One region of the Streptomyces sp. NPDC102270 genome, then DNA from elsewhere that is predicted to be linked to it. Evidence: riboswitches for the same ligand, from Rfam matches in the RefSeq annotation. Region 1 holds a riboswitch; each other region holds the start of a gene.
What was found. A riboswitch is a leader RNA that binds a small molecule or an ion and turns the genes downstream of it on or off. The one in region 1 is predicted to bind cobalamin.

Region 1 (9,553 bases):
CACTACGGCGACGACATGTTCCCGCCGATGCGGCTGGGCGGCGAGGAGGTCGTGCTGCGGCCCAGCCTCTGCCCGCACCACGCCCTCATCTATCGGTCACGGTCCCACAGCTACCGTGAACTGCCTCTCCGTATCGCCGAGTTGGGTGGCATATACCGCTCGGAACTGTCCGGCGTCCTCGGCGGTCTCACCCGCGTCCGCTCCATTCAGCTCAACGACGCCCACATCTTCTGCACCCCGGAGCAGGCCGTGGCCGAGGCCCGCGCCGCCCTCGACCTCATCCGACGCGCCTACGACGACCTCGGCATCCGAGCGTCCAGGTACCGGCTGTCGCTCCCCGGCAACGGCGACGGCGACGGAAAGTACGTCCCCGATCCGGAACTCTGGCGCCGCGCCACCGCCCTCCTCGAAGAGGTCCTCGACGGCGTCGACCACGAGTCCGTCGAGGGCGAGGCCGCCTTCTACGGCCCCAAGATCGACGTGCAGATCACCGACCCCGCCGGCCGGGAGTCCACCCTCTCCACCGTTCAGATCGACTTCCACCAGCCCGAACGCTTCGACCTCCACTACATCGGCCCCGACGGCGCTAAACACCGCCCCGTGATGGTCCACCGCAGCATCATCGGCAGTGTGGAGCGGGCTGTCGCCCATCTCATCGAGGCGCACGGCGGCGCCTTCCCGGTGTGGCTCGCCCCCGTGCAGCTGGTGGTCCTGCCGGTGGCGGAGGCACAGGAGGAACGGGCCCATGAGCTCGTACGGCGGGCCGAAGCGCGCGGCATCCGGGCCGAACTGTCCGGTCCCGGTCACGGCACCCTCGGCGCCCGCGTCCGCGCCGCGCGCCTCGTGCCGTACCAGGCGGTGATCGGGGAGCGGGAGGCCGACGCGGGCTGTGCGGCCGTACGGCTGCGGGACGGGCGTAGGCCGGGAGCCGTGCCGGTCGGCGAGCTGCTGGAACGGATCGCTGCCCGTAGCGGTGATCGCGGGGCCGAACTCTGGGCGGCTGCGTAAGGTCGATCCGTACCGCCAGTGACGAAAGGACCCCGCCGTGACCGGTCAGCCCATTCCGGTGATCATCGACTGCGACACCGGTGTCGACGACGCCCTGGCCCTGCTGTTCGCCGTACGGCACCCGGGCATCGATCTGCGCGCGGTCACCTGTGTCGCCGGGAACACCGATGTCGACGGTGTCGTGCGCAACACGCTGACCGTTCTTGAGCAGGCCGGGGCCGGGGACATCCCCGTCGCCCGGGGTGCCGCGCGGCCGCTGATCGAGCCCGTGCGCGCCGCGCACCACGTGCACGGGCTGGACGGCATGGGGGACCTGGGGCTGCCCGCGCCTACCCGGGTCGCGGTGGACGTGGACGCGGTGACCCTGCTCAGGCGGGAGATCCTCGCCTCCCCGACGCCGGTCACCCTCATCCCCACCGCGCCGCTGACGAACATCGCCCTGTTGCTCCGCACCCACCCCGACGTGGTGCGGAACATCGAGCGGATCGTGTTCATGGGCGGCGCGGTGGCGACCGGGAACGCCACTCCCGTCGCGGAGTTCAACGTCTGGCACGACCCCGAGGCGGCCGCCGTGCTGCTCACCGCCGGAGTGCCGATGACCATGTACGGCCTGGACGTGTTCGAGCGGGTCATCGTCCCCGCCGCCGACGTCGAGCGGCTGCGGGCGAGTTCGGAGCCCAGCCTGCGCATGGCCGGGGACCTCCTCGCCCACCGCGACCCGGCCACCTCCGGCGACCCCACTCCCACCGGTGGCCTCGGCGACGCGGGCGCGGTGTGCGCGGTCGTCGACCCGGAGGGGCTGACCACCGAGCTGCTGCCGGTGGAGGTGAGCCTCGCCCCCGGCCCCACGCGCGGCCAGACCGTCATCGACCGCCGCCGCCGTCCCGGTGAGTCCGAGATCCACGAGGGCGAGCGTGAAGTGACCCTCGTGGACGTGGCGTTGGGCGTCGACGTCGAGCGGTACGTGAAGCTGTGGCTGACCGCGGTGGAGGGGGCCTAGTCCAGGCATGATCCCTTGAGGCGCGGTCCCTCAGGAACTGCTGACGCTCCACCGCTGCTCCACCTTCGCGAGCCGCCAGTAGGCGATCGCCGCCGCCCACACCACCACGAACAGGCCGACGATGATGTAGCCGACGTTGTCGAGGTCGATGTCGGCGATCCAGGTGGTGAGGGCGTCGGTGAGGTCGAGCTTGTCGTGCAGGACGCCGACCAGCTCGATCGTGCCGATGAAGAAGGCGACCGCGATGGACAGCCCGGTGATGGCGAGGTTGTAGAAGACCTTGCGGACGGGGTTGGAGAAGGCCCACTGGTAGGCGAAGTTCATGAAGGTGCCGTCGAGGGTGTCGAACAGGCTCATGCCGGCGGCGAAGAGCAGCGGCAGGCAGAGGATGGCGTACCAGGGAAGGCCCGCGGCCGCGCCCGACCCGGCCATCACCATCAGGGTCACTTCCGTGGCCGTGTCGAAGCCGAGCCCGAACAGGAAGCCCAGCGGGAACATCTGCCCCGGCCGGGTGATGGACTTGGTGAGCCGCCCGAGGATCCGGTTCATGAACCCGCGCGAGTCGAGATGCTGCTCCAGCTCCTTCTCGTCGTACGTCCCCGCCCGCATCGCCCGGAAGACCTTCAGGATGCCCAGCAGGGCGACCAGGTTGAGGGCGGCGATGAGATAGAGGAACGACCCGGAGACCGTCGTACCGAGAAATCCGAGCACCTGGTGGGTACTTGAGCCCTCGTTCATGACCTTGCCGGCCAGCTGGGTGCCGCCGGCGATGAGGGCGGCGAGCAGGACCACGACACTGGAGTGCCCGAGCGCGAACCAGAACCCCCCGGACACCGGCCGTTTGCCGTCCGCCATCAGCTTGCGCGTGGTGTTGTCGATCGCGGCGATGTGGTCGGCGTCGAAGGCGTGGCGCATACCGAGGGTGTAGGCGGTGATGCCGAGCCCGATGCCGAAGGCCTTGTCGCCCACCTCGTAGTGCTCCGGGACGACGAGCAGGAAGAGGATGCCGAAGGCGACGACGTGCAGGGCGGCTATCGCGGCCATCAGACCGACCGTCTTGACGGTGTCCTCGCGCCGCCAGCGGAGGGAAGCGGGGGCGGCGGCGGTCTCGGGCCGCGCAGTCTCGGGCAGCGCAGGATCAGTCATACGGTGGTCACTCCAGCACCTCGTGGATGAACGCGTGAGCTGCCGTGGCCGGTCTCCTGGCTTACGGGTCGTGCGTTTCCCTGCCCGCCTTCCCGGCCTGATGGTGACGGCCAGTGGCTGTCCCGCGAGGGACGTGGGAGGGAAACTCCCCGATCACAGTGGCGAGGGCCGCACCGGAATGGACCTTTGAGGGGTCGTCACCGGCTTCCCGAGCACCACGGCCCGCCCACCGTAGGCGGGGGCGGGGGCTCCTGCATAGCTGCACACCTGCGCAGGTATGGAAGATCACACAGAGCCGCCTGCGAGGATGTGCGCCATGCACCTCGTCCCGGCCGACCGAGCCGACCGCCGCACCATCGACGGACACCGGGTGTGCGACGCCATCGCCGCGATCGGCGACCCGGGACACGTCCGCACCTGGTCCGACCGTTTCGCCCTCCTGGCCGACCCGAACCGGCTCGCCCTGCTGCTCGCCCTGCACCGGACCGGCCCCCTGGCCGTCTCCGACCTCGCGATCGCGACCGGTATGAACGACCCGGCCGTGTCCCAGGCGCTACGGCTGCTGCGGGCGGCCGGGGTCGTGGCGGGCGAGAAGGAGGGGCGGGTGGTGCGGTACCGGGTGGTGGACGAGGCGGTACGGGGGCTGCTGCAGCAGGTGTCGTGAGGGGGCGGGGCAGACCGGGCCCTGGCGGACGACTCCGGATTTCTGTGGGGCAGGGGCAGTTCAGCGGCACTGAAAGGCCGGGACATCCGTCACTGTGCCTGTGTACCGTGCCCGTATGACCGACAACCGAAAGGGCCGTGCCGCGTAGGCGCCCCTCAGCCCTGCGGGCTGAACTGCCGATCCGTCGCGTGAGGCCGCGACGGTACCCGGCCATCGACGGCCTCTCCGCACGCTGCATGGCCGATCTGCGCCGACTCGAACGATCCCGCTCCTTCCTCGAGGACACGGCCGAAGCGTTCCGGCGCTGGAAAGCTCTTGCCCATGGACCGCTCAGGCTGATCGCGGACCCGGCGACAGCGCAGCGATGCGGCATCCCCGGCTGTTGCGACGTGGGCTACTTCCGCGATCACCTCGAAGCCGTTCTGCACGCCCTGCCCAAGAAGAGCGGACGAGAGTTGCGCGCTGTCCTTACCCCCCTCGACGACGAGATTCTGAGGCGGGCGAAGGTCATCCAGGTCGACAACCTCGGCGTGCCGTGGTGGCGGGACCAGCTCTAGGTCCAGGAGGCGTGAGCGGTGCCCAACTCGCTTGACACGGTGGTGGCGTCGTGAGGTGATCCATGCACCGTGATCCTTTGGGGGGACCTTGTCGTACGTGGCCGTGACGCTCGCAGGCGCCGACACACCGGGTGAGCATCTCCAACTGGCGGCCTTCACGGCCATGGCCGCGATCGTCTTCATCTGGTTGGGGCGACGGCAGCGCAGCACGGGGCGCAGCGTGCTCGCCCCGAGCGAGACGATGAGGGCCGGCGACCGGCTCATCCCGGCACCACCCCCGAGCCGCGGGCACCGCAGAGCCGGGTGGGTGTGGATCGCCTTCGGCTGCGTCTTCCTCCTGCCGGCTGCGTTCAACCTCCTGGCGGCGATCCATGAACTCATCGTCTGACAACTCGCCGCCGTGGGGATGGCATCGACAGGAGGACCCGCGTCGCTGAGGATGCCGGGGTGACCGATGGCCAACTGGTCCTGGCGGTCCGTACGCATGTGGCCGGCAGGGAGCTGCCCGGCCCCTCAGCTGCCGAGGACGTCACCGCCTTCGAGCGGGTGGCGGGCCATCCGATGCCTGAGCTGCTGAAGCGGATGTATCTCGAAGTCGCCAACGGTGGCTTCGGGCCAAAGCGGGCGGTGTCGCTGACCGAGACCGACGACTGGTTCAGCGACTGCGCGGACATCACCGAGGCTTACCACGCGTTCGTCGCTCCGGATGATGTCCTCCCGTCGGGGCTCGTCCCGCTGGGGTCCGCGTAGAGCAGCCACCATTGGGCGATGTCCGTGTCCTGCTCGGAGCGCGCGCCCCCAGAGTCCGTGTATCCGGGTACCGAGGCGCCGCCCCGCGCTAACCGGGCGCCCTGGCGTCGCCCCAGAAACAACCGCGCACCTCGATTCCGGGCCGCAGCTCACACAGCTCGTCCCGGACCTTCTCTAAGGTCGAGACATACGACTTCGCCCGTACTCCCGTACCGTGCACGAACACGACTGAACTCCCGGCGCCCGGGGGAAATGACCCGTCCGTCGGAGTGCCGCAAAAGGCGCGGAGACCGCCCGGGCCAGGTCGCGTCGAGGGCGGGGACATGCTCTCCTTGGAATGAGCCGCAGGAGAACACGCCGATGCGTCACAGCCGGAGTTCCGCTCTCGAAGCCGGCCGGTCGGTCGCCCCGACCGGAACGGGTGGGGGGTTGCTGCCCACGCGGGATCTCGCGGCCGCGTGGTTGCTCGTTGTCCTGATCGCGGTGCCCGCCTGGGTACTGACCATCGGCCAGGCGCGGGACATGGGGGTCGAGCCCGGCACGATGGGGATGGCGCTGCCGCTGTTCCTGCTGCTCTGGGTGACGATGATGGCGGCCATGATGCTGCCGTCCATGGCGCCGGTGGCCATCACCTGGGTCCGGGGCATCGGCCGGCAGTCCTCCGGCTGGGCGCGGACCGCCCGCACCGTCGAGTTCGTCGCCGGATACCTGCTGGTGTGGACGGCGTTCGGGCTGCTCACCTACGCAGCACTGGCCTTCACCGGCAGCCTCCTGGACGACCACCCCGCGGCCGGTCGCTGGATCGGCTCGGCCGCCTTCCTGCTCGCGGGCCTGTACCAGCTGGGCCCCCTGAAGTCCGTCTGCCTGCGGCACTGCCGCGACCCCCTGGGCCACCTGGTGCGCTACTCCGGCTTCCGCGGGCCGGCGCGCGACCTGCGGGTGGGCCTCCACCACGGCGCCTACTGTGTCGGCTGCTGCGCCGGATTGATGGTCGTGCTCGTTCCGCTGGGCGTGATGAACGTGGCGGCGATGGCTGGGCTGGCCGTGGTGATCTTCGTGGAGAAGCTGTGGTCCCGGGGCCCCCTGCTCGCCCGCGCCGTGGGCGTCGTATTCCTCGTCCTGGCCGTGCTCGCACCCTTCCAGGACTGGCTGCTTCCCGGGCTGCGGGACTCGATGCCGTCGACGGACGACATGTGATCCCTTGCCGGTGAACGGGTTCCCCATCAGGGAAGGCAGGTGCAAGCTGGAAGGGAGACCGTCTCCCGATCCCGGGGCCTCGGGCTCGGCACACGCGGTCTCGCCACTCCGAGTGAGCCTCCTGGGGCTCGGCAGGAGGGAAGCGAGATGACAGAACAGGCCACCACCGCGACGCGCTGGCATCTGGCCGGCGACTGGTTCGATGTGTGCAACTGCGCCATCCCCTGTCCGTGCACGTTCGCCCAGCCCCCGACCTACGGCGACTGCGAAGGCGTCCTGGTCTGGCACATCCGGGAGGGCAGCTACGGCGACGTCCGTCTCGACGGCCTCAACGTCCTGATGCTCGGCTCCTTCACGGGCAACGTCTGGGCCGGCGAGCACAGCGACCCCTACGCCGCCGTCTTCCTCGACGAACGCGCCGATGAACAGCAACGCAGTGCTCTCGGAGCCGTCTTCGGCGGCGAGGCGGGCGGCTGGCCGGCCCGGTTCGGGGAGATGTTCCACCCCGAGATGCGCGGCATGGACGTCGCACCCATCCGCGTCGAGATAGACGATGACCTCGCCACCTGGCGGGCCGAGGTCCCCGGCCGTGTCACGGCAGCCGCCGAGGCGCTCACCGGCCCGACCACCGCAGACGGCGCGCGTGTCCAGGTCCACAATGCCCCGGGTGCCGAAGTCGGACCGGGCCAGGTCGCCACCTGGGGCCGGGCCACCGTCGACCGCGCGGATGCGTTCGGCTTCTCCTGGGACCGCTCCGGGAAGTCGAGCAAGCACTTCCCCTTCGACTGGAGCGGCCCCGACTGACCCACCCGGCGGCACGGACCGGCTCAGGCACGGCCCTGAACGTCTCCGCCGGTCACGGCGTCCCCCCTCCACCCCTCCACCCCTCACCCCTCCACCCCCCACCACTCCGGCCCGCCCCCCTTCCATTCGATCCACGACGACTGCGCCACCTCCGCCGCGTCGATCTCCAGGCCTGCCCTGCGGAGGAACTCGGCGACGTCGGTCAGGTTGTGGGCCAGGCCGAGGATCTCGCCGTCCACGCGGACGCGGCGGCCGCCGGTGGGGGACGGGGGGTGCACGATCACGCGGATCGGTCCGGACATGTCTTCAGGATCGTCCGGGACGTACGGTCCCGCATGTCGGTCCGTCATCGGTCGAGCCGTTCGCCGATGTCCGCGACGGACGAGCGCCCCAGATCGCGCAGTTCCCGCCACTCGGCCGGGCGTGGGCGCCCTCGCTGCCAGTGGGGGTGGAAGAACACCTGGGCCGACAGCCGGTACAGGCGTCGGCGCAGCTCCGTGCGGCCGGGGCGCTCGGCGAGCTGCCGGTAGGTGGCACTCCAGTCCCGCTGTGCCCGGGCGAGGTCGTCGGGGAACGATCGCATGCCCGGATTCAATCATGTGTTCGATTTATTGGGCCATGGCGGGTCCATGGCGGGTTCATGGCGGGTCTGCGGACGAGTCCCGGTACGCCGAAGGGCCGCCCACACCGCGAACGGTGGGACGGCCCCGGTCGGACAGGGGTCAGGCGCGCGAAGCCTTGCGGCGACGCGTGGCCAGGACGATGCCCGCGCCGCCCGCGAGCAGCACCGCCGCGCCGCCCGCGATCAGCGGGGTGTTGCTGCTGGCGCCGGTCTCGGCGAGGTTGTCACCGCCGCCGCCGTTCGGGGTGGGGGCGGCCGGAGTCGTGGTGGACTCGGAGGCCGACGGGGTCGGGGTGCTCGTACCCGGGGTCTCGGACGCCGGGGGCGTGCTCTCGGACGCCGGCGGGGTGGACTCGGAGGCCGGCGGGGTCGACTCCGAGGCCGGCGGAGTGGACTCCGAGGCCGGCGGGGTCGCCGGAGGCGTGGTCTGCGTGGTCGTGCAGTCCTTCGTGCCGCCGTTCCAGGCCGCGATCAGCTTGTCCTTGATGACCGGGTGGTCCGGGCCCTTGGGGAGGTCGCCGTGCGGAAGGCCGTCCTTGGCGTCGAGCTGGCCGTCGAACTTCGTGTTGCCCCGGTAGAGGTCGATCTGCGCGTAGCAGCCGACGTCCGGGATCGAGATGTCGAGGGAGTCGACGGAGCCGGCCTTGACGGTCACGGTGTCGAAGTCGTGGAAGACCTGCTCGCCGGAGGTGGCGAACGTCGGGCCGTGCGCGCGGTAGGACGCGAGAGAGGCGGTGCAGGTGGACGCGTCGCCCGCCGCACGGACCTTGACGTGGACCTTGCCGTCCTCGGTCGGCTTCAGGTTCAGGTCGTCGACCTTGACCGAGGCGAAGAAGTTCTTGCCGTCGAGGGAGAACTCGCAGCGGTCGGTCTCGGTCTTGGAGCCGGCGCCCGTACCCGGCTTGTAGCTTCCGCCGTCCTGCCAGCCCTTGCCGCCGGGGCAGTCGGAGGCCGAGGCGACGGAGGCGAGGGCAGCGGAGAAGGCGAGCGTCGCGGCGCCCGTCCCCAACAGGCGCCGCATGGTGACACGTCTCGCTATGGACATACGTATCCCGTCAGGATGAGAGTGAGTGGTAACAGCAAGCATCAGAAACACTGGGCTCATTGGTCACATGCGCCACGGTGTTCGCACATCGTGGATCTCCTTGCGGAATGCTGTCAACCTGCGGCGATACAACGAGGGTTCTGGGGTCGTCACAATTTCGACACACAGGGAACGATCTACTCCGCAAAACCCCAGGTTCACTTTTTCGGCGAGGTGGACAGATATCCCCTTTGTCGTCTTCATGGACCGCACCCGCATTCCAGAGGAGCCCGCGTGATCGCCCGCACCACCACGCCCGACCTCTCCAGCAGTGACCCCAACTGGTGGCGGCAGGCCGTCGTCTACCAGGTCTATCCCCGCAGCTTCGCCGACGCCGACGGTGACGGCCTCGGGGACCTCAGGGGCGTCACCGAGCGCCTCACGCACCTGGCCGCCCTCGGCGCCGACGCCCTGTGGCTGAGTCCCTTCTACCCTTCCGAGCTCGCCGACGGCGGGTACGACGTCGCCGACTACCGGGACGTCGACCCGCGCCTCGGGACGCTCGACGACTTCGACGCGATGGTCGCCGAGGCCCACCGGCTCGGCCTGAAGGTCATCGTCGACCTCGTCCCCAACCACACCTCCCACCAGCACGTGTGGTTCCAGGAGGCCCTTGCCGCAGGACCCGGGTCCGCGGCGCGCGAGCGGTACGTCTTCCGTGACGGCCGCGGCGCGCACGGTGAACTCCCGCCCACCGACTGGCAGTCCGTCTTCGGCGGCA
Region 2 (9,553 bases), on a different contig from region 1:
CTGCTCGCGCTGCTCGGCTTCATGGCCATCGCGGCCGGGGTCAAGGTCACCAACCCGCAGCTGGCGATCCCGCAGCTGTTCGAGGACATGTTCCCGGACTGGTTCGCGGGCGTGGCCTTCGCGGCGATCGGCATCGGCGCGCTGGTCCCGGCGGCCATCATGTCCATCGCGGCCGCGAACCTGTTCACCCGCAACATCTACAAGGACTTCATCAAGCCGGACGCCACGCCCGCACAGGAGACCAAGATCTCCAAGCTGGTCTCGCTCCTGGTGAAGGTCGGCGCGCTGGTCTTCGTCCTCACCATGGACAAGACGGTGGCCATCAACTTCCAGCTGCTGGGCGGCATCTGGATCCTGCAGACCTTCCCGGCCCTGGTCGGCGGCCTGTTCACCCGCTGGTTCCACCGCTGGGCCCTGCTCGCCGGCTGGGCGCTCGGCATGGTCTACGGCACGGTCGCCGCGTACGGCGTCGCCTCCCCGACCCAGAAGCACTTCGGCGGCTCGGCCAAGGAGATCCCGGGCATCGGCGAGATCGGCTACATCGGTCTGACCGCGTTCGTGCTCAACCTGGTCGTCACGGTGATCCTGACCTTCGTACTGAAGGCGCTGAAGGCTCCCGACGGCGTGGACGAGACCAGCCCGGAGGACTACACGGCGGACGCGGGCGACCCGGGGGTCCAGACGGAACTCCCGCCGGCGACAGCGGGTTCGGTCCACTAGTCACGGAGTCGGGCGGGCCGTCGGAGAAGTCGTCCGGCGGCCCGTTGTCGTACCCGTCGGGCACACTCACCGGCATGGACATCGTGATCCGGGCCGCGGAACCCGCCGAGTACGAGACCCTCGGTGAGATCACCGCCCAGGCCTATCTCCAGGACGGCCTGCTGCTGTTCGGCGAGAGCGACTGGTACCTCGAAGAGCTCAGGGACGTGCCCAAGCGGGCCGCCGCCGCGGACGTGTTGACGGCCGTGGCGGACGACACCGTCCTCGGCACCGTCACCTTCGTCCCCTCCGGCGGGCCGTTGGCCGACCTCGCCCGCCCCGGCGAGGCGGAGATCCGCATGCTCGCGGTGGCTCACACGGCCCGCGGCAGAGGCGTGGGACAAGCCCTCGTCCAGGCCTGCGTCGAGCGCGCGAGCGCCACGGCCACCGGCATCGTCCTGTGCACCCAGCCCACGATGCACACCGCCCACCGCATCTACGAACGCCTCGGCTTCACCCGCGCCCCCGAGCGCGACTGGAAGCCGATCCCCGGCGACGAGTTCACGCTTCTCGCCTACACGTTGACGCTCTGAAGTCGCCGCGACACAACATATGGGCCTGCTTTCCTCACCCGGCACAAGATGTATGCTCATGCTCGCTGTCGCCGCAGGGGAATCCGGTGCGAATCCGGAACTGTCCCGCAACGGTGTACTCATGCGTGCATAAGCGCACATGAGCGTCAGTCCGAGGACCTGCCGACAGCCGCCCGTGCCGCACCGGCCCGGGTGTCATGACGTCCGGGCCTCGTGGAATGGGCCGGTGGACGCGACGCCGTGCGCGCTCGTGTGCTGCCCCCTGCCCTCCGCAAGGCCCCCGTGCCCAGCGAGGGAGTGCCCCACGTGACCATCGCGCCGGCCGATCCGGCCTCAGCGACCGAGCGGACCGCACAGCAGGACCACGACGGCCCCGGTGCCGCCCTGCTGCGGACCCTGACCACGCTGACCGCCGACCTCCCCGACGCCGACCCCGGCCGGGTCGCCGCCGCCGCGCTGCGGGGCCGCTCCTCGCGTACGGCTTCCCCCGAAATGCTCGTGGAGTTGCGCGAGCTGGCCACCGAGGCGGCGGCCGGCCTCATCTCCGAGGACCCCGCGTACAGCAGGCTGGCGGCCCGGCTGCTGACCGTCTCCATCGCCGCCGAGGCCGCCTCGCAGGGCGTGACCTCGTTCACCGGCTCGGTCGCCGTCGGCCACCGCGAGGGCCTCATCGCCGACCGGACCGCCGAGTTCGTGCGCATCCACGCCGAGCGGCTCGACGCGCTGGTCGACACCGAGGCCGACGACCGCTTCGGCTACTTCGGCCTGCGCACCCTGTACAGCCGCTACCTGCTGCGGCACCCGATCACCCGCAAGGTCATCGAGACCCCCCAGCACTTCATGCTCCGGGTGGCGTCCGGGCTCGCCGAGGACGACACCCTGCGCGCCCTGGACGAAGTCGCCGCCCTCTACCGGCTCATGAGCCGTCTCGACTACCTCCCCTCCTCCCCCACCCTCTTCAACTCCGGCACCCGGCACCCCCAGATGTCGTCCTGCTACCTCCTCGACTCCCCCAAGGACGAGCTGGACTCCATCTACGACCGCTACCACCAGGTCGCCCGGCTCTCCAAGCACGCCGGCGGCATCGGCATCGCCTACTCCCGCATCCGCTCCCGCGGTTCGCTGATCCGCGGCACCAACGGGCACTCCAACGGCATCGTCCCGTTCCTGAAGACCCTCGACGCCTCGGTGGCCGCCGTGAACCAGGGCGGCCGGCGCAAGGGCGCGGCCGCGGTCTACCTGGAGACCTGGCACTCCGACATCGAGGAGTTCCTGGAGCTCAGGGACAACACCGGTGAGGACGCCCGTCGTACGCACAACCTGAACCTCGCCCACTGGGTGCCGGACGAGTTCATGCGCCGGGTGAACGCGGACGCCGAGTGGTCGCTCTTCTCGCCGGCCGACGTGCCCGAACTGGTCGACCTGTGGGGCGAGGAGTTCGACGCCGCGTACCGCACGGCCGAGGCCGCGGGGCTCGCGAAGAAGACGATTCCCGCGCGTGACCTCTACGGCCGCATGATGCGCACCCTCGCGCAGACCGGCAACGGCTGGATGACCTTCAAGGACGCCGCCAACCGCACGGCCAACCAGACGGCGCTGCCGGGCCACACCGTCCACTCCTCCAATCTCTGCACGGAGATCCTGGAGGTCACCGACGACGGGGAGACGGCGGTCTGCAACCTGGGGTCGGTGAACCTCGGCGCGTTCGCCGACACGACGACCGGCGACATGGACTGGGAGCGGCTGGACGCCACCGTCCGCACCGCCGTGACCTTCCTCGACCGGGTCGTCGACATCAACTTCTACCCGACCGAGCAGGCGGGCCGTTCCAACGCCAAGTGGCGTCCCGTCGGCCTCGGCGCGATGGGCCTGCAGGACGTCTTCTTCAAGCTGCGCCTGCCCTTCGACTCCCCCGAGGCCAAGCGGCTCTCCACCCGGATCGCCGAGCGCGTCATGCTCGCCGCCTACGAGGCCTCCGCCGACCTCGCCGAGAGGAACGGCCCGCTGCCGGCCTGGGAGAAGACCCGTACGGCACAAGGGGTTCTGCACCCCGACCACTACGCGACGGACCTCACCTGGCCCGAGCGCTGGGCGGCACTGCGCGAGCGCATGGCCACCACGGGTCTGCGCAACAGCCTCCTGCTCGCCATCGCGCCCACCGCCACCATCGCCTCGATCGCCGGGGTGTACGAGTGCATCGAGCCGCAGGTCTCCAACCTGTTCAAGCGCGAGACGCTGTCCGGTGAGTTCCTCCAGGTCAACTCGTATCTGGTGAAGGAACTCAAGGAGCTCGGCGTGTGGGACGCCCGCACCCGTGAGGCGCTGCGCGACGCGAACGGCTCGGTGCAGGACTTCGCGTGGATCCCCGAGGACGTACGGGCGTTGTACCGGACGGCGTGGGAGATCCCGCAGCGCGCTCTGATCGACATGGCGGCGGCGCGGACCCCGTTCCTCGACCAGTCGCAGTCCCTGAACCTCTTCCTGGAGACGCCGACCATCGGCAAGCTCTCCTCGATGTACGCGTACGCCTGGAAGTCCGGGCTGAAGACGACGTACTACCTGCGCTCGCGCCCGGCGACCCGGATCGCCCGCGCCGCACAGGCGACGGTCCCCGTCCAGCAGCCGGCCCCGGAAGACGCGGTCGCCTGCTCCCTTGAGAACCCCGAGTCCTGCGAGGCCTGCCAGTAATGACCAGCGAAGCCAAGACTGTGCCCTCCAAAAACCTGCTCGACCCGGGCTTCGAGCTGACCCTGCGCCCCATGCGCTACCCGGACTTCTACGAGCGCTACCGGGACGCCATCAAGAACACCTGGACCGTCGAGGAGGTCGACCTCCACTCGGACGTCTCCGACCTGGCGAAGCTCAGCCCCGCCGAGCAGCACCTCATCGGCCGCCTGGTGGCCTTCTTCGCGACCGGTGACTCGATCGTCGCGAACAACCTGGTGCTGACGCTGTACAAGCACATCAACTCCCCCGAGGCACGCCTGTACTTGAGCAGGCAGCTCTTCGAGGAGGCCGTCCACGTCCAGTTCTACCTGACGCTGCTGGACACCTACCTCCCCGATCCGGAGGACCGGGCGGCGGCCTTCGACGCCGTCGAGAGCATCCCCTCGATCCGCGAGAAGGCGGAGTTCTGCTTCCGGTGGATCAACGAGGTGGAGAAGCTGGACCGGCTGGAGTCCCAGGCCGACCGCCGCCGCTTCCTGCTCAACCTGATCTGCTTCGCCGCGTGCATCGAGGGCCTCTTCTTCTACGGCGCCTTCGCCTACGTCTACTGGTTCCGCAGCCGGGGCCTGCTGCACGGTCTCGCCACCGGCACCAACTGGGTGTTCCGCGACGAGACCATGCACATGTCCTTCGCCTTCGACGTGGTCGACACCGTCCGAAAGGAGGAGCCGGAGCTGTTCGACGACCGGCTCCAGCAGCAGGTCACCGCCATGCTGGCGGAGGCCGTGGAGGCGGAGCTGCAGTTCGCGCGCGACCTGTGCGGCGAGGGACTGCCCGGTATGAACACCGAGTCGATGCGGCAGTACCTGGAGTGCGTCGCCGACCAGCGCCTGACGCGCCTCGGCTTCGCGCCGGTGTACGGCTCGCAGAACCCGTTCTCCTTCATGGAGCTCCAGGGTGTCCAGGAGCTGACCAACTTCTTCGAGAGGCGCCCGTCCGCGTACCAGGTGGCCGTGGAGGGCACGGTCGACCTGGACGAGGACTTCTGACAGGACATCTTCAAAATCGGTGGATCCGGGCACGTGGGTAGTACGTCCAAGAGGGAAGGAGGCCATTCATGCGCCCGATCCGCAAGACGACCCTCGCCCTCGCGACACTGACGCTGCTCCTCGCGGGCTGCGGCACCGACGCCGGGAACGGGAAGGGGGGAGGCGGCGACAGTGTGTCGCCGTCCTCCCCCACGCCCACGCCCACGCCCACCGCCACCGGGTGCACGACCCGGGCGGAACTCGGCGCCACCGACAGCGGCGACACCGTGTGCCTGACGGTGGGCGACACGATCCGGATCAGCCTGGACGGGACCAGGAACCGGCCCTGGAAGCCGGTCGCCGTCGACGGCAGCGGTCTGGAGGCCACCAACAGCGGCATCGTCCTGCTGCCCGGTGACGCGAGCTCCGCGTACAAGGCGGTCTCGGCGGGCCGGGTCCAGCTGAGTTCACAGCGTCCCCTGTGCGCCACCGGGACCGGCGGCATCTCCTGCAAGGGCATTCAGGAGTGGCGGGTCACCGTGCTGATCACCTGAGCGTGACCGCGTCCCCGGCCGACACCTTCAGCGAGGTCGTCGTGGTGCCGGGGAAGTACCAGCGCCAGCTGCCCGCCGACGTGGCGGTCACCTTGGTGCTGAGCCGGCCCACGTTGTCCGTCTTCACGGTCTTGACCGTGCGGTAGTGGGCGGCGCCGGCCGCGCGGAACTGGAGCCTGACCGACTGGCCGGGGTAGCCGTGATACTTCAGGTCCTCCCAGTTGGCCCGGGAGAGCTTGCCCTTGACGGTGAGCTGGGCGCCCTTGGCGACGGGTTCGGGGGTCGCGTCGGTGGTGAGCTGTGCGGCCCGCTTGACCTTGTACTCGGCGATGTCGTCGTAGATCCAGTAGTCACCGTCGTTGGCGTTGACGGTGGCGGCGACCACCCAGACACCGGCGAGCTTGTTGCTGTCGATGTCGTCGCTGTCGGCGATCCAGGCTGGGTCGACCGTCATCGTGCCCGTGCACACCGACGTCGTCGAGCTCTTCCTCACACAGGACGAGTCGCGGTTCCAGCTGAAGAAGCCGTAGGGGGTGGTCTTGTCGAACGTGCTGAGATGCGAGATCTTCTTCGCGCCCGAGTCGTCCTTGACGGTGACCGCGATCGGGAACGTGATGGTCTTCGCCGTGCCGACGATGACGTTGCCGCCCTTGTTCACGACGGTCTTGGTGACCCTGATGTCACCCTCGCCCTCGGCATGGGCGCCGGTGGCCGTGAGCAGGGTCAGGGCTGCCGCCCCGCCTGCCACGGCCCACAGTCTGTGTCTCATGTTCCTCCCCTGTTGGTTCAGGAGAGATTAGACGGTGCGCGTCGTCCGGCGTGCGGCCCGGTACTCGTAGGCCCGCTTGATCTGACGGTCCATCCGGCGGTCGTGCATGATCCCGATCACCGACGGGAGGACCAGGAGGACGAGGATTCCGAGAACGGTCAGCATTCCGATCAGTCCTTGTGTCTCTGCGGTAGTCATGTCACTACTGTCGCGCCGCAGACTCCTGACAAACAGTGGCAGGACTGCCGCACACCCTCGATTTACTGCCACCCTTGAGGCACACTGGCAGCATGCTGAAGAACGTGGCGGCCGTCGTCCTGGACGGCGTGAATCCCTTCGAGCTCGGTGTGGTCTGCGAGGTCTTCGGGACCGACCGCAGCGACGACGGACTGCCCGTGTACGACTTCGCGGTCGCCTCGGGCGAGGGGACCCGGCTGACCTCGCGCTCGGGCTTCACCCTGCAGGTCGAGCACGGCCTGGAGCGGCTGGAGTCGGCCGATCTGATCGCCGTGCCGGCCTGCGCCGGCTACGAGACGCGGGAGTTTCCGCCCGAGCTGCTCCAGGCCCTGCGCGACGGGGTCGACCGCGGGGCGCGGGTGCTCAGCGTGTGCTCCGGCGTCTTCCTGCTCGCCGCCGCCGGACTGCTCGACGGCCGGCGCTGCACCGTGCACTGGCACCACGCGGAGGAGCTGGCGCTCGCGTACCCGCGGCTGACGGTCGAGCCGGACGTCCTGTACGTCGACGAGGACCCGGTGATCACCTCCGCCGGCACCGCCGCCGGTATCGACGCCTGTCTGCACATCGTGCGCAAGGAGCAGGGCCCCGAGGTCGCCAACAAGATCGCCCGCCGGATGGTCGTGCCGCCGCACCGGGAAGGCGGACAGGCGCAGTACATCGAGCGGCCGCTGCCCCGGTCGAAGTGCGACACCGTCGGCGAGGTGCTCGTGTGGATGGAGCAGCACCTCGACGAGGAGGTCACCGTCGAGCAGCTCGCCGAGCGCGCGCACATGTCCCCGCGCACCTTCGCCCGCCGCTTCCAGCAGGAGACGGGTACGACTCCCTACCGCTGGATCCTGCGCCAGCGAGTGCTGCTGGCCCAGCGGTTGCTGGAGGCGACGGACGAGACGGTGGACGCGATCGCGGGCCGCGCCGGGTTCGGCACCGCGGCCGCGCTGCGTCACCAGTTCCTGCGCACGGTGGGCACCACGCCGAACGCCTACCGGCGCACCTTCCAGGGCCCGGAGGCGGCCGCCTGACCCGTCACCTGGCCACGGGCCGCACCAGGAGCCGGTTCGGCCGCAGGGTGATGCCCGGCCGGGGGGTGTCGTCGGAGCCGGTCACCTGCTCGAAGCGGTACTTCCGGGCCAGCGCCGCCGTGAGCAGCGTCAGCTGGGCCATCGAGAAGTGGTCGCTCGGGCACTTCCGGTTCCCGGTGCTGAACGGGCTCATGGCGTGTTTCGGAACCGACTTGGCGCGCTCGGGACTCCAGCGCAGAGGGTCGAACTCCGCGCTGTCGTCGAAGGACTTCGCGTCGCGCTGGATCGCGTACGGGCTGTAGACGATGTCGGACCCGGCCGGAATGCGATAGCCACCGAGTTCGGTGTCGCGCACCGCCCGCCGCGTCAATATCCATACCGCGGGCCACAATCGCATGGTCTCGACCACCACATAGGTCGTGTACCTGAGCGACCGTACGTCCTCGAATGCCACAGGACGGCCACCGGTGACCGATTCGACTTCCGCGCACACCTTGTCCGCGTGTTCGGGATGTTCGGCGAGGACCTGAAGCAGCCACATGATCGTGGACGCGACGGTTTCGCCGCCGGGGGTGAGTATCGCGACGACCTGGTCGTGGATCTCCTGTTCCCCGATGGGGTCGCCATTCGCGTCCTTCGCCGCCAGCAATGCCGTCAGCAAATCGTCCGGCTTTTGACCGGATGCCCGGCGTTCGGCGATGATCTCGTCGACCACGAGATGCAGATCGGCCAACGCGCGGTTGAATGCGAGGTTGGCCGGCAGGGGCAGCTTGTACAGCGGCCCGGCGGGTATCACCATCCGCCGGTACATGCCCCGGAAGACGGTCGTGAGCGCGACGCACAGCCGCTCGGCGCGCTCGTCCATGTAGTCGCCGCGCAGCAGACAGCGGGCCGCGATGCGCACGGCGACCCGGAAGGACTCCAGGGTGGCGTCGACCGTCTCTCCTGGCTGCCAGCGCTCGGCGAGCGCGTGCGCCTCCTCCTCCATGATCGGCCCGTACGCCGGGAGGGCGTCGAGCCGGAACGCGGGCTGGATGATGCGCCGCTGCCGCCGGTGCTGCGGGCCGTTGGCGGTGGCCACACCCTCCTTGCCGACCAGCCCCTCCAGGGACTCCCACAGCGGCCCGGCGATGATGAAGTCGGGGTTGAGGGCCACGGCTCCGGTCAGCTCCGGGGTGGTGGGCGCGTACACCTTCTTCGGGCCGAGCCGGAGGCGTACGACCTCGCCGTGCCGCCGCAGCCCGGACAGGAAGCTCAGCGGATCACGGAGCAGGCGCCAGCCGTGGCCGAGGACGGGGACACCCCCGCCCGCGAACGGCGGCTCACCCGACTCGGGAGCCACCGTGGCTTCGGGTTTCACGGATTCGACGGTCATTTCTCACCTGCCGCTTCGTTGTTGACGTACGGGGGCGTGGACCGGTCGTCCCAGCTGTCGACCATGTAACGGCCGGACTCGTGGTGAAACCAGTAGACGGTGCTGAACCAGTTGCGCATATTGCGGACGCAGGCTCGGACGGCGGCGCTCAGTTCCTTTCCGCGCACGGTGCCGTCGTCGAGACTGCCGGCGAGAAGGAGGGCGTCGGCCTCGGCCACGAGGAATGCGTCCACGCATTTCTCGATCAGCCGCCGCATTTCTCCGATCGCCTCTTCGAGGGTCAGCCCCTGGTGTTTGATGAGACTGATGCCGAGATTGTGTACCTCGTCTCCCGCGATTTCCTTGGGGAGTGAACAGAGGTCGTTGTACCAGGCGGCGAATTCCTGGCTGAGCAGGGCCGCCCGCCGGTATGCCGTATGTTTCCGCACCCCGTCCGGGAGTTCGCATCCCGCGCTCGGCTCCAGCAGATCCGTCCAGATCCAGTGCGCGAAGGTGAGGCGGCGCAGTGCCAGGTATTCCTTGACCGTGGGAATGGTCCCCCGGGTGCGATTGCGGAATTCCCGGTCGTAGGCCTCGATCACGTCGTGGAAGTGACCGGCGAACCGGGTGTTC
Region 3 (9,553 bases), on a different contig from region 1:
TCCCCGCGCCGTTGCGGCCGACCAGGCCGATGCGGTCGCCCTTGGCGACACGGAAGGTGGCGGACTCGATGAGGACTCGGGCGCCGGCGCGCAGCTCGATACCGGAGGCGGAGATCACGGACAGACTCCAGGGCGGATTCGGGATTGACGGGTGGGCGGCTGAGGACGTTCCCGCCGTCTAATGCGCGAGGAGAATGGCCATGGGCCAAGTCTAACGGGGGCGTGCAAGCACTTTTTCTGGGTTCGGGTGTTCGGTTGGTCTCGCTCCGGGTATCCGGTCGGTCCCGTCGAGGATGCCCCGCGGGGGGCCGGTGAGCGCAGAGGGCGGTGTCCGCATGCAGTTCGACGACGACGCCAGTTTGGACACCTCCGAGGTGCAGGACGTGCGCGGCAGCCGCATCCCGGGCGGCAGGGCGACCATCGGTGGCGGCATCGGCGGGCTGATCGTCCTGCTCCTCGGGCTCTTCCTCGGCGTCGGTCCCGACCAGCTCGGACTCACCGACAGCGGCGGACAGCCCGCGGCCACGGCCTCCGGCCTCTCCGAGGTCCAGCGGAGCTGCCGGACCGGGCAGGACGCGAACACGCGCGACGACTGCCGGATCGTGGCGGTGGTCAACAGCGTGCAGGACTACTGGGACCAGGAGTTCGAGCGGCGCGGCGCCACGTACACCCGCTCCCCCACGTTCTTCTTCGGTGAGCAGGTCGGCACCGCGTGCGGGTCGGCGACCTCGGCGGTCGGGCCGTTCTACTGCCCTGGCGACCGGAGGGTCTATCTCGATCTGGGGTTCTTCGACGAGCTGCGGTCGAAGTTCGGGGCCAGTGGCGGGCCGTTCGCGCAGGCGTACGTGGTGGCGCACGAGTACGGACATCACGTGCAGGACCTGATGGGCACGCTGAGCCGGTCGCAGGACGGGCGGACCGGCGCGGACAGCAACGCGGTGCGGGTGGAGCTCCAGGCGGACTGCTACGCCGGGGTGTGGGCCCGTCACGCGACCACGACGAAGGACGAGTCGACGGGGCGGCCGCTCATCACGCGTCTCACGGACGCGGACATCGCCGACGGCCTGGACGCGGCGGCGGCCGTGGGCGACGACCGGATCCAGGAGCGGTTCCAGGGGCGGGTGACACCGGAGTCGTGGACCCACGGGTCGGCGCAGCAGCGTCAGAGCTGGTTCCGGCAGGGCTACGAGTCCGGCGACATGGCACGCTGCGACACCTTCCGCTGAGGCTTTCGCCTGCTGGGAGGCCGTTGTCAGTGGCCGCTGCGAGACTGGACCGCAGAGGGGATTCGCGGCTTCTGGCCGGTCTCGTCACAAGGGAGTGATCGGCATGGCAGGCACGAGCGGTGGGCGTCCGAGCATCTACCCGGCACTGCTGTACGCGGACGCGAAGGCGGCGATCGAGCAGCTGACGGAGGCCTTCGGCTTCACCGAGCTGGCGGTGTACGAGGGCGAGGACGGCCTGGTGACCCACGCGGAGCTGGTGCAGGGCAACGGCGCGGTGATGCTCGGTTCGAAGGGCACCGGCAGCGCCTACGACAAGCTGATGAAGGACGCGGGCCCGGTGGGGGTGTACATCGTCGTGGACGACGTCGACGCGCACCACCGCCGCGCCGTGGAGCACGGCGCGGAGATCCTGATGCCCCCGACGGACCAGGACTACGGCTCCAGGGACTACATGGCCCGGGACGCCGAGGGCAATGTGTGGAGCTTCGGGACGTACGCGCCGGAGATACGCGCCTGACTCACCCTCCGGTGTGCACCTGGAAGGCGGCGCGGCGTACGGCCTTGGCCAGGGCCGGGTCGGGGTGCGCGGCGGCGAGGGCGACCAGGACCTGCACGGTGCGCGGGTGGCCCACCGCCCGCACCTCGTCGAGCAGTTGAGGGACGGTCGGCTGGAGCGCGGACTCCAGGTGCCGCACCAGCATCGGTGCCTCGCCGTGGTCGGCGACGGCGGCCGCGGTGTCGACCCACAGCCAGGTGGCCTCCTGCCGGGTGAGGACCTCGTGGGCGTCCTCCGGGTCGATCCCGTCGTGCTCGGCCAGCCACAGCAGGGCGTACGGCCGCAGGGTGGGCTCGTCGGCCACGGAGCGCACGTCGGGCTCGGCGGGGGCGCCGACCACCCGCAGGGCCTCGAAGGCGAGGCCGCGCAGCAGGGCGTCGTCGCCGCGGGCGGCGTCGAGCAGCTCGGTGACGGCGCTGCCGACGGGGCGGGCGGCGAGCCAGGCGCGGTACTCGGCGCGGGCCGCGTTGGGCCGCAGCTGGGCGCAGCCGCGCAGCATCTCCTCGGCGGCGACCTCGATGTTGCCGGCCGGGCTCTGCGCGGCGACGCAGATCTGCTCCAGCTTGACCCACACCGCCCAGCTGCCGAGCGGGGTGAGGGTGGCCTGGCCGTCGCCGTAGGTCAGGGCGCCGACGGAGGCGAGGGCGCGCAAGGCCCAGTCGAGAAGCGGGGCGAGGGAGGCGTCCTGAGTGTCCGCCGCCTCGGGCTCCTCCACGGGCTCCGGCTGCGGGCCGTAGGGGATCTCGCAGCGCTCGGTGCGCAGTTCGGTGACGCGCTGCTCCAGGAGGTCCAGGAGCTGTTCGACGGGCACAGGGCCGGCGGACAGCTGCAGGAAGGAGAGCACCTGGGGCATGGCCGAGACGACCTCGGCGACGGAGGCGGGCTCGCGGTCGCCGGGTTCCGGGAAGGCGAGCGACCAGGCGTCGAAGAGGGCGACCCAGCCGCGCAGTACGGCACTGTCGTCGCGGTCCCAGGCGCGCAGCCGCCAACCCGGGCGGGCGCTGTCCCCGTGCACCTCGACGAGGCCGGCGAGGCGGGCGGTGTCCCAGTCGGCGCGAACCTGAGCCACGGTCAGACCCAGGTCCGCGGCCGCGCGAGCGGCGGATTCGTCGGAGAGGGTGCCGTTGCCGTCGGAGCCCGCACCGTCCCTGCCGGGGCCCAGGGCGCCGTCGGCCCAGTGCGCCACGCGGGCCGCGTCGGCAAGACCGGAGCGCGCCATTCTGGCCAGTACCGCCGGGGCCGGTGTGCCCTCCGGGGGCCGCGGCGCGGGGCGGCGTGGGCGCCGTTGGTTCACTGCTGTGGGGGCGGCGGCCAGGGGTCGCGGGCGGACGAGTCGGAGCCTGGAGTCGCGCGGGATACGGGACGTCACGGGTGCAGTCTTCCGGTTGACGGTCCGAAAACCCAAACGGAATGTCACCGCGGGCCCCGGGGAGGGCGTGGCGCCGGCGCCACGCGGAGGGACATAGACCGAGATCAGGCCAGTGGTACGGGCTTAAACGGAACCTGTGGGACGGGAGCGCCCGGAGGTCACATCAGGGGGGTGAGGAAACGGCGCAGTGTCTCTTCGTAGGCGCTCGGGTCGGCGTTCCACATCGCCGCATGGGGGGCCTGGCGGACCGTGTGGAGGGTGATCCGGTCGGGGTGGGTGGCGGCGAGACGGCGGGAGAGGTCCCAGGGGGCGAGCGTGTCGTCCGGGCCGTGGAAGATCAGGGTGGGCGGTGGGGGCCGGTCGGGGCCGATGTCTTCGGTCCGGTGCTCGGTCCTGTTCTCCTGGTTCGCGTACAGGCCGGTGCGGCCCTGTGCCGCGCGCACCGCGAGCGGCAGGAGGACACCGGGGGTGTGGCGGGCCGTGGCGAGGGCGCGCAGGGTCCGCTCCCAGCTGAGGACCGGGGAGTCCAGGACGAGCCCCTTGACGTGGTCGCGCAGGCTCGAGCGGACGGCGGCGCGCAGGGCCATGGTCGCGCCGGTGGACCAGCCGTGCAGCACGAGTTGGCGGGCGCCGTTGCCGACGGCGTAGCGCATCGCCGCGTCCAGGTCGCGCCACTCGGTCTCGCCGAAGTGGTTCAGGCCGTCCGGCGGGCGGGGGGCGCCGGTGTCGCCGCGGTGGGCGGGGGTGAGGACCGGGAAGCGGTGGCGGTGCAGGAACTCCATGATGTTCAGGGCGTGTTCGCGGGTCGCACCGAGGCCGTGCACCGCGATGACCCAGGTGTCCCTCGCGCCGGGCACGAACCAGGCGGGCAGGGAGCCGAGTTCGCCGGGAATGTCGACATCGGTGTGTTCGAGGCCGAGGGCCGACTTCGGGTCGCCGACGTGCGTGGTCGGGGTGAGCCAGACCTTGTCGCCGGGTTTCAGGGTGCCGTGGGTGACGCGTTCCAGGCGGCGGACGACGGTGTCGGCGGAGTGCGGTTCCGTGGCGAGGACGGGGCCCACGACGGCGTGGGAGGCGTCGCCGACGAGGCCGTAGGTGCCGGGGCGGAGGGCGGCGAGGTCGCGGGTGAGGGCGATGCGGCCGGCTGCGGTGGAGTGGACGGTGAGCCGGGGTTCGCCGGGCAGCGGGCGGCCCGCGGGCGCCTTCAGTCCGGCGTCGCTGGCGATCCTCCCGACGACGATGCCGGCTGCGCCGGCCGCCAGGGCTGCGGTGACGGCAGCGGCCGTCGCTTTGACAGTGCGCACGTCTTCAGTGTCGCGGGGGAGGCGGGGCGGGGCCAGTGGGCGGGTGCGGGTCCGGTGGGGGCGGGCGTTCTGCGCAGTTCCCCGCGCCCCTGAACGCCTGCGGCGGCCCCTGCGGCCCCGGTGAGCGTCCTGGCGCAGGTGACTGCAACCCCCTGGGGGCGCGGGGAACTGCGCGACCAGCCCCCACCGGACCGCACCCGCACGACAACCCGACCCGGCACCCCCCTTAGGCGCACCCGGCCCCCTAACCCCGCTGCCCGTACCCCCGCAACCGCTCCCCCGCCTCCTCAACCTGTCGCTCCGTCAGGAGGTTCGGGGTCAGGCCCGGGATCGAGCGGGACGTCAGCCACAGGTGGCACATCCATTCCAGCTGGGCCGTGCGGTCGTAGGCCTGGGTGAGTGTGGAGCCGTAGGTGATCGTGCCGTGGTTCTGGAGGAGGCAGGCGGAGCGGTCGGCGAGGGCGTGGAGCATGTTCTGGGCCAACTCGTCGGTGCCGTAGGTGGCGTAGGGGGCGACCCGGACGGGGCCGCCGAGGGCGCCGGTCATGTAGTGGATCGGGGGGAGTTCGGGCACGAGCGTGGAGACGGCCGTGGCGTGCACCGCGTGGGTGTGGACGATCGCGCGGGCGTCGGTGCTGCGGTAGACCGCCAGGTGCATGGGGAGTTCGCTTGTGGGGACCAGGGTGCCCAGGACCTGACGGCCCTCCAGGTCGACGCCGGTCACGTCGTCCGGGGTGAGGCGGTCGTAGGGGACGCCCGACGGGGTGACCAGGACCGTGTCCCCGACGCGTACCGAGACGTTGCCGGAGGTGCCGACGACCAGTCCGTCGGTGACCGTCCGGCGGGCCGTGTCGACCAACTCGCCCCACGCGTCCGCCTCACCCGGTGATTTCTGCCGTTCCTCAGCCATGCCGTGATCCTGCCAGGCGCGGCGCCGGAGAGCGCGTTTCCGGGCGTGCGCCCCTCTTGTGCGGCGACGCCGTTCCCGGGGAGACGCATGGCCCGTGATCGCAAGGCTGCCCGGCACCGAACCCGCGCCCTGGCCCTGTCCGTGGTCATGCTCAGTGTGGGAGGCCAAGGGCGCCAGGTTCGTCTACGTCAAGGCGACCCAGTCGGCATCCTGCGCGGGGTGTACCCCTTCGCACTGCCGGACAGCCTGGTCCGGGGACGGCTGGACCCTGCCGCCGGCGCTGGACATCGAATACAACCCGTACGGCAAGAAGCAGAAGTGCCACGGCATGACCGAGGCGGGACTGGTCGGCTGGATCAGGTCGTTCAGTGACGAGGTGAAGCGGCTCACCGGGCGCCGACCGGTGAGCTACACAACCCCCCAGGTGGCCCGCTACCACTCGGCAGATGCGGGAGCGCTGCGGGCACTCTGCCGGGTGACCAGAATCTCATCAACGGGTCGACGCGACAGCTCAAGAGGTTCGCCGCCGGGACGTAGCCATGGGGCGTACGGGTCGCGCGGGGGCGGCGGGGTTCGACGCGGGGACAGCAGAAGATTCCGGTCACCGTGCGGCCCGCCCCAGTTCACCTTCCGTTCATCCAGGTTACCTACGTTCAATCTGCCAATGACCTCGAACGATTGCCTGGGTAAATGGAAAACTTCTCGCTGATCCTCGCGATTGTGGTCGTCACCGCACTCGCGTTCGATTTCACGAACGGTTTTCACGACACCGCCAACGCGATGGCCACCACCATCTCGACCGGTGCGCTCAAGCCCAAGGTCGCGGTGGCCATGTCCGCCGTGCTGAACCTTGTGGGCGCCTTTCTCTCGGTGGAGGTCGCCAACACGATCTCCAAGGGTCTCGTCGACGAGACCGGCATCCGTCCCGAGGTCATCTTCGCCGCCCTGGTCGGCGCGATCCTCTGGAACCTGCTGACCTGGCTGGTGGGTCTGCCCTCCAGTTCCTCGCACGCCCTCATGGGCGGTCTGATCGGCGCCACCATCGCCTCGGCGGGCATGGGCGCGGTGCACGGCGACGCGCTCGTCACCAAGGTCCTCATCCCCGCCGTCGCGGCCCCGATCGTCGCGGGCGTCGCCGCCATGCTGGCCACCCGGCTCTCCTACACGCTGGGCAAGAAGGCCGACGGCAAGGCCGCCGCGAAGGGCTACCGCACCGGGCAGATCGCCTCGGCCGGCCTGGTCTCGCTCGCCCACGGCACCAACGACGCGCAGAAGACGATGGGCATCATCACCCTCGCCCTGGTCGCCGGCGGCGTCGTCGCCCCCGACTCCGACCCGCCCACCTGGGTCATCCTCTCCGCGGGTCTCGCCATCGCGCTCGGCACCTACCTCGGCGGCTGGCGCATCATCCGCACCATGGGCAAGGGCCTGACCGACCTTCAGCCGCAGCAGGGCTTCGCCGCCCAGACCAGCGCGGCCACCGTCATCCTGGCCTCGTCCCACCTCGGGTTCTCCCTCTCCACCACGCACTCCGTCTCCGGTTCGGTGATGGGCGCGGGCCTCGGCCGCAAGGGCGGGGTCGTCCGCTGGTCGACGGCGACGCGGATGTTCGTGGCCTGGGGGCTGACGCTCCCGGCGGCGGCCCTGGTGGGCGCCCTGGCCGAGTCGGTCACGAACCTCGGCGACTGGGGTACGGCGCTCGTGGCGGTCTTCCTCGTCGCCTCCAGCGCGGCGATCTGGAAGATCTCGCGCCGCGAGGTCGTGGACGCCTCCAACGTCAACCACACCGACGAGCCGGCCGGCGTGGTGACCACGGCGATCGCCGTCGTGACCCCGCCGCCCACGGGCACCGTGACCGAGGGCCTCACCGCCACGATCCCGGCTCCGGCCCCCGCCCCGGCCGCCGCGACGGAACCGGCCGCCCCGCCGGCCGCCGTCTGAGCCCCCCTCCTAAGGAAGCCTCACCATGAAGATCGACTGGGAAGCACTCGGCTCCGTCTTCGGCGTCAGCCTCGTCGTCACCGTGGGCCTCGTGGCCCTGTTCACCCTCGGCATCATGGGCCTGTCCCGCCAGGAGCGGGCCACGGCCCAGGGCGGCTCGGCCACGCTCGCGGTCACCGGCGCCTACGCCTGCTTCGCGGCGTGCGCGGCGGCGGTGGCGTACGGGATCTCCCTGATCGTGGCCTGACGGCACCCCGTCACTCGGCGGGGGGGGGGGGGGGGGGGGGGGGGGGGGGCGGGGGGGGGGCGGGGCGGCGGCCCCCCCCGCCGGGCGGGGGGGGGGGCGCGCCCCCCCCCCCCCCCCCCCCCCCCCCCCCCCCCCCGGCCGTCTTTCATGACCGGCGATGTGGGGTTCTGCACACTCTCCCGCCGCAGGTCAACAAGAAGTTGACGGGTCTCGAAGGCCCGTGGTGGACTGCCGGAGCCATTTACGGCGGCAGAAGAGGAAGCCGGTGCGAATCCGGCGCGGTCCCGCCACTGTCACCGGGGTAGACAACCCCGGGAGCCAGGAACTCTCGCCGCCGGACTCGTCGAACCAGGGCGTGGACACCCTGAGTGAGGACATGACGCGATGCTCGCCTGCCGATCGACCAGCGGTACCCGGTACGTGAACGACCCCGCGATCGGCTGACCCGATGCGTGCCGATCGCGTTTTCGCGTACGGCGCCGCCGCCGGTCTGATCGGTGACCTTCTGCTCGGTGACCCCCGTCGTGGGCATCCGGTCGCCGCGTTCGGGCGGGCCGCCGCAGCCGTGGAGCAGGTGCTGTGGCGGGACCACCGGGGGTGGGGCGCGCTGCACACCGCCGTGTGCGTGGGCGGTGCGGGGGCGCTCGGCGCCGTCGCGGAGCATGCCGTACGTCCCTCCCGTACCGCCTCCCTCGTGCTCACCGGCGCCGCCACCTGGGCTGTCGTGGGCGGGACTTCCCTCGTACGGGAGGCCCGGGTCATCGGGCGGGCGCTGGAGGCGGGGGACGTCGAGGCGGCCCGGGAGCGGCTGCCCCACCTGTGCGGGCGGGATCCGCAGTCCCTCGACGCCGACGGGATCGCCCGGGCGGTCGTGGAGTCCGTGGCCGAGAACACCTCCGACGCCGTCGTGGGGGCGCTCGTGTGGGGTGCCGTCGGCGGGGTGCCGGGGCTGCTCGCATTCCGGGCCGTGAACACGCTGGACGCCATGGTGGGGCACAAGTCGCCCCGGTACCGGCGTTTCGGGTGGGCTTCCGCCCGGCTCGACGACCTCGCCGGATGGCCGGGGGCGCGGCTCACCGCCGTACTCGCTGCCGTGGCCGGAGACGATCCCCGGGGTGCCGTGCGGGCCTGGCGGGAGGACGCGCACAGGCATCCGAGCCCCAACGCCGGGCCCGTCGAAGCCTCGTTCGCGGGGGCGCTGGGTGTCCGACTGGGAGGGACCCTCTCGTACGCGGGGCGGGTCGAACACCGGCCGGTGCTCCATCAGAAGGGGCGCGCCGTCGCCATGTACGACATCGAGCGCGCCGCACGGCTGTCGCGGCGCGTCGGGCTGCTCGCGCTCGGCGTCGGTGTCGCCGCGCGGGCCTTCGTGAAGGGGCGCAGCGCATGAGTGGCGGAGGGCTTCTCGTAGCCGGTACCACCTCCGACGCCGGCAAGAGTGTCGTCACCGCGGGGATCTGCCGGTGGCTGGTGCGGCAGGGGGTCAAGGTCGCGCCGTTCAAGGCGCAGAACATGTCCCTCAACTCGTTCGTGACGAGGGAGGGCGCGGAGATCGGGCGGGCCCAGGCCATGCAGGCGCAGGCCTGCCGCATCGAGCCGACCGCGCTGATGAATCCCGTGCTGCTCAAGCCCGGTGGCGAGCAGAGCAGTCAGGTCGTGCTGCTCGGGAAGCCGGTCGGTGAGCTGAGCGCCCGGGGCTATCACGGCGGGCGGCAGCAGCGGCTCCTCGGGACCGTGCTCGACTGTCTCGCCGAGTTGCGGGGCACGTATGACGCGGTGATCTGTGAGGGGGCCGGGAGTCCGGCCGAGATCAACCTGCGGCGGACCGACATCGTCAACATGGGAATCGCCCGCAACGCCGGGCTGCCCGTGCTGGTCGTGGGCGACATCGACCGCGGGGGCGTCTTCGCCTCCTTCTTCGGCACCGTCGCGCTGCTCTCGGAAGCGGACCAGAAGCTCGTCGCCGGGTTCCTCGTGAACAAGTTCCGGGGGGATGTCAG

Region 2: another riboswitch for cobalamin. It lies ahead of ACIRP7_RS18705 (ribonucleoside-diphosphate reductase subunit alpha); the one in region 1 lies ahead of ACIRP7_RS10915 (HoxN/HupN/NixA family nickel/cobalt transporter).
Region 3: another riboswitch for cobalamin. It lies ahead of ACIRP7_RS14745 (cobalamin biosynthesis protein); the one in region 1 lies ahead of ACIRP7_RS10915 (HoxN/HupN/NixA family nickel/cobalt transporter).

The regions. Positions count from the first base shown of each region.
Region 1 is NZ_JBIWLX010000005.1:130,384-139,936, reverse strand. It holds gene thrS (threonine--tRNA ligase) at 1-1,008, shown strand, start outside; gene ACIRP7_RS10920 (nucleoside hydrolase) at 1,046-2,008, shown strand; gene ACIRP7_RS10915 (HoxN/HupN/NixA family nickel/cobalt transporter) at 2,039-3,154, opposite strand; cobalamin riboswitch at 3,183-3,389, opposite strand; gene ACIRP7_RS10910 (ArsR/SmtB family transcription factor) at 3,471-3,818, shown strand; gene ACIRP7_RS10905 (hypothetical protein) at 4,007-4,375, shown strand; gene ACIRP7_RS10900 (hypothetical protein) at 4,473-4,763, shown strand; gene ACIRP7_RS10895 (hypothetical protein) at 4,823-5,125, shown strand; gene ACIRP7_RS10890 (DUF2182 domain-containing protein) at 5,486-6,322, shown strand; gene ACIRP7_RS10885 (DUF1326 domain-containing protein) at 6,470-7,126, shown strand; gene ACIRP7_RS10880 (hypothetical protein) at 7,210-7,428, opposite strand; gene ACIRP7_RS10875 (hypothetical protein) at 7,473-7,709, opposite strand; gene ACIRP7_RS10870 (LAETG motif-containing sortase-dependent surface protein) at 7,849-8,793, opposite strand; gene ACIRP7_RS10865 (glycoside hydrolase family 13 protein) at 9,067-9,553, shown strand, end outside.
Region 2 is NZ_JBIWLX010000008.1:284,900-294,452, reverse strand. It holds gene mctP (monocarboxylate uptake permease MctP) at 1-720, shown strand, start outside; gene ACIRP7_RS18710 (GNAT family N-acetyltransferase) at 795-1,292, shown strand; cobalamin riboswitch at 1,338-1,474, shown strand; gene ACIRP7_RS18705 (ribonucleoside-diphosphate reductase subunit alpha) at 1,599-3,980, shown strand; gene ACIRP7_RS18700 (ribonucleotide-diphosphate reductase subunit beta) at 3,980-5,008, shown strand; gene ACIRP7_RS18695 (hypothetical protein) at 5,077-5,541, shown strand; gene ACIRP7_RS18690 (hypothetical protein) at 5,534-6,310, opposite strand; gene ACIRP7_RS18685 (hypothetical protein) at 6,338-6,508, opposite strand; gene ACIRP7_RS18680 (GlxA family transcriptional regulator) at 6,601-7,566, shown strand; gene ACIRP7_RS18675 (cytochrome P450) at 7,571-8,941, opposite strand; gene cyc1 (epi-isozizaene synthase) at 8,938-9,553, opposite strand, start outside.
Region 3 is NZ_JBIWLX010000006.1:424,388-433,940, reverse strand. It holds gene ACIRP7_RS14790 (ABC-F family ATP-binding cassette domain-containing protein) at 1-118, opposite strand, end outside; gene ACIRP7_RS14785 (neutral zinc metallopeptidase) at 336-1,226, shown strand; gene ACIRP7_RS14780 (VOC family protein) at 1,330-1,743, shown strand; gene ACIRP7_RS14775 (hypothetical protein) at 1,745-3,151, opposite strand; gene ACIRP7_RS14770 (alpha/beta hydrolase) at 3,310-4,455, opposite strand; gene ACIRP7_RS14765 (class II aldolase/adducin family protein) at 4,700-5,365, opposite strand; gene ACIRP7_RS14760 (GH25 family lysozyme) at 5,424-6,074, shown strand; gene ACIRP7_RS14755 (inorganic phosphate transporter) at 6,056-7,306, shown strand; gene ACIRP7_RS14750 (hypothetical protein) at 7,332-7,553, shown strand; cobalamin riboswitch at 7,761-7,904, shown strand; gene ACIRP7_RS14745 (cobalamin biosynthesis protein) at 8,002-8,943, shown strand; gene ACIRP7_RS14740 (cobyric acid synthase) at 8,940-9,553, shown strand, end outside.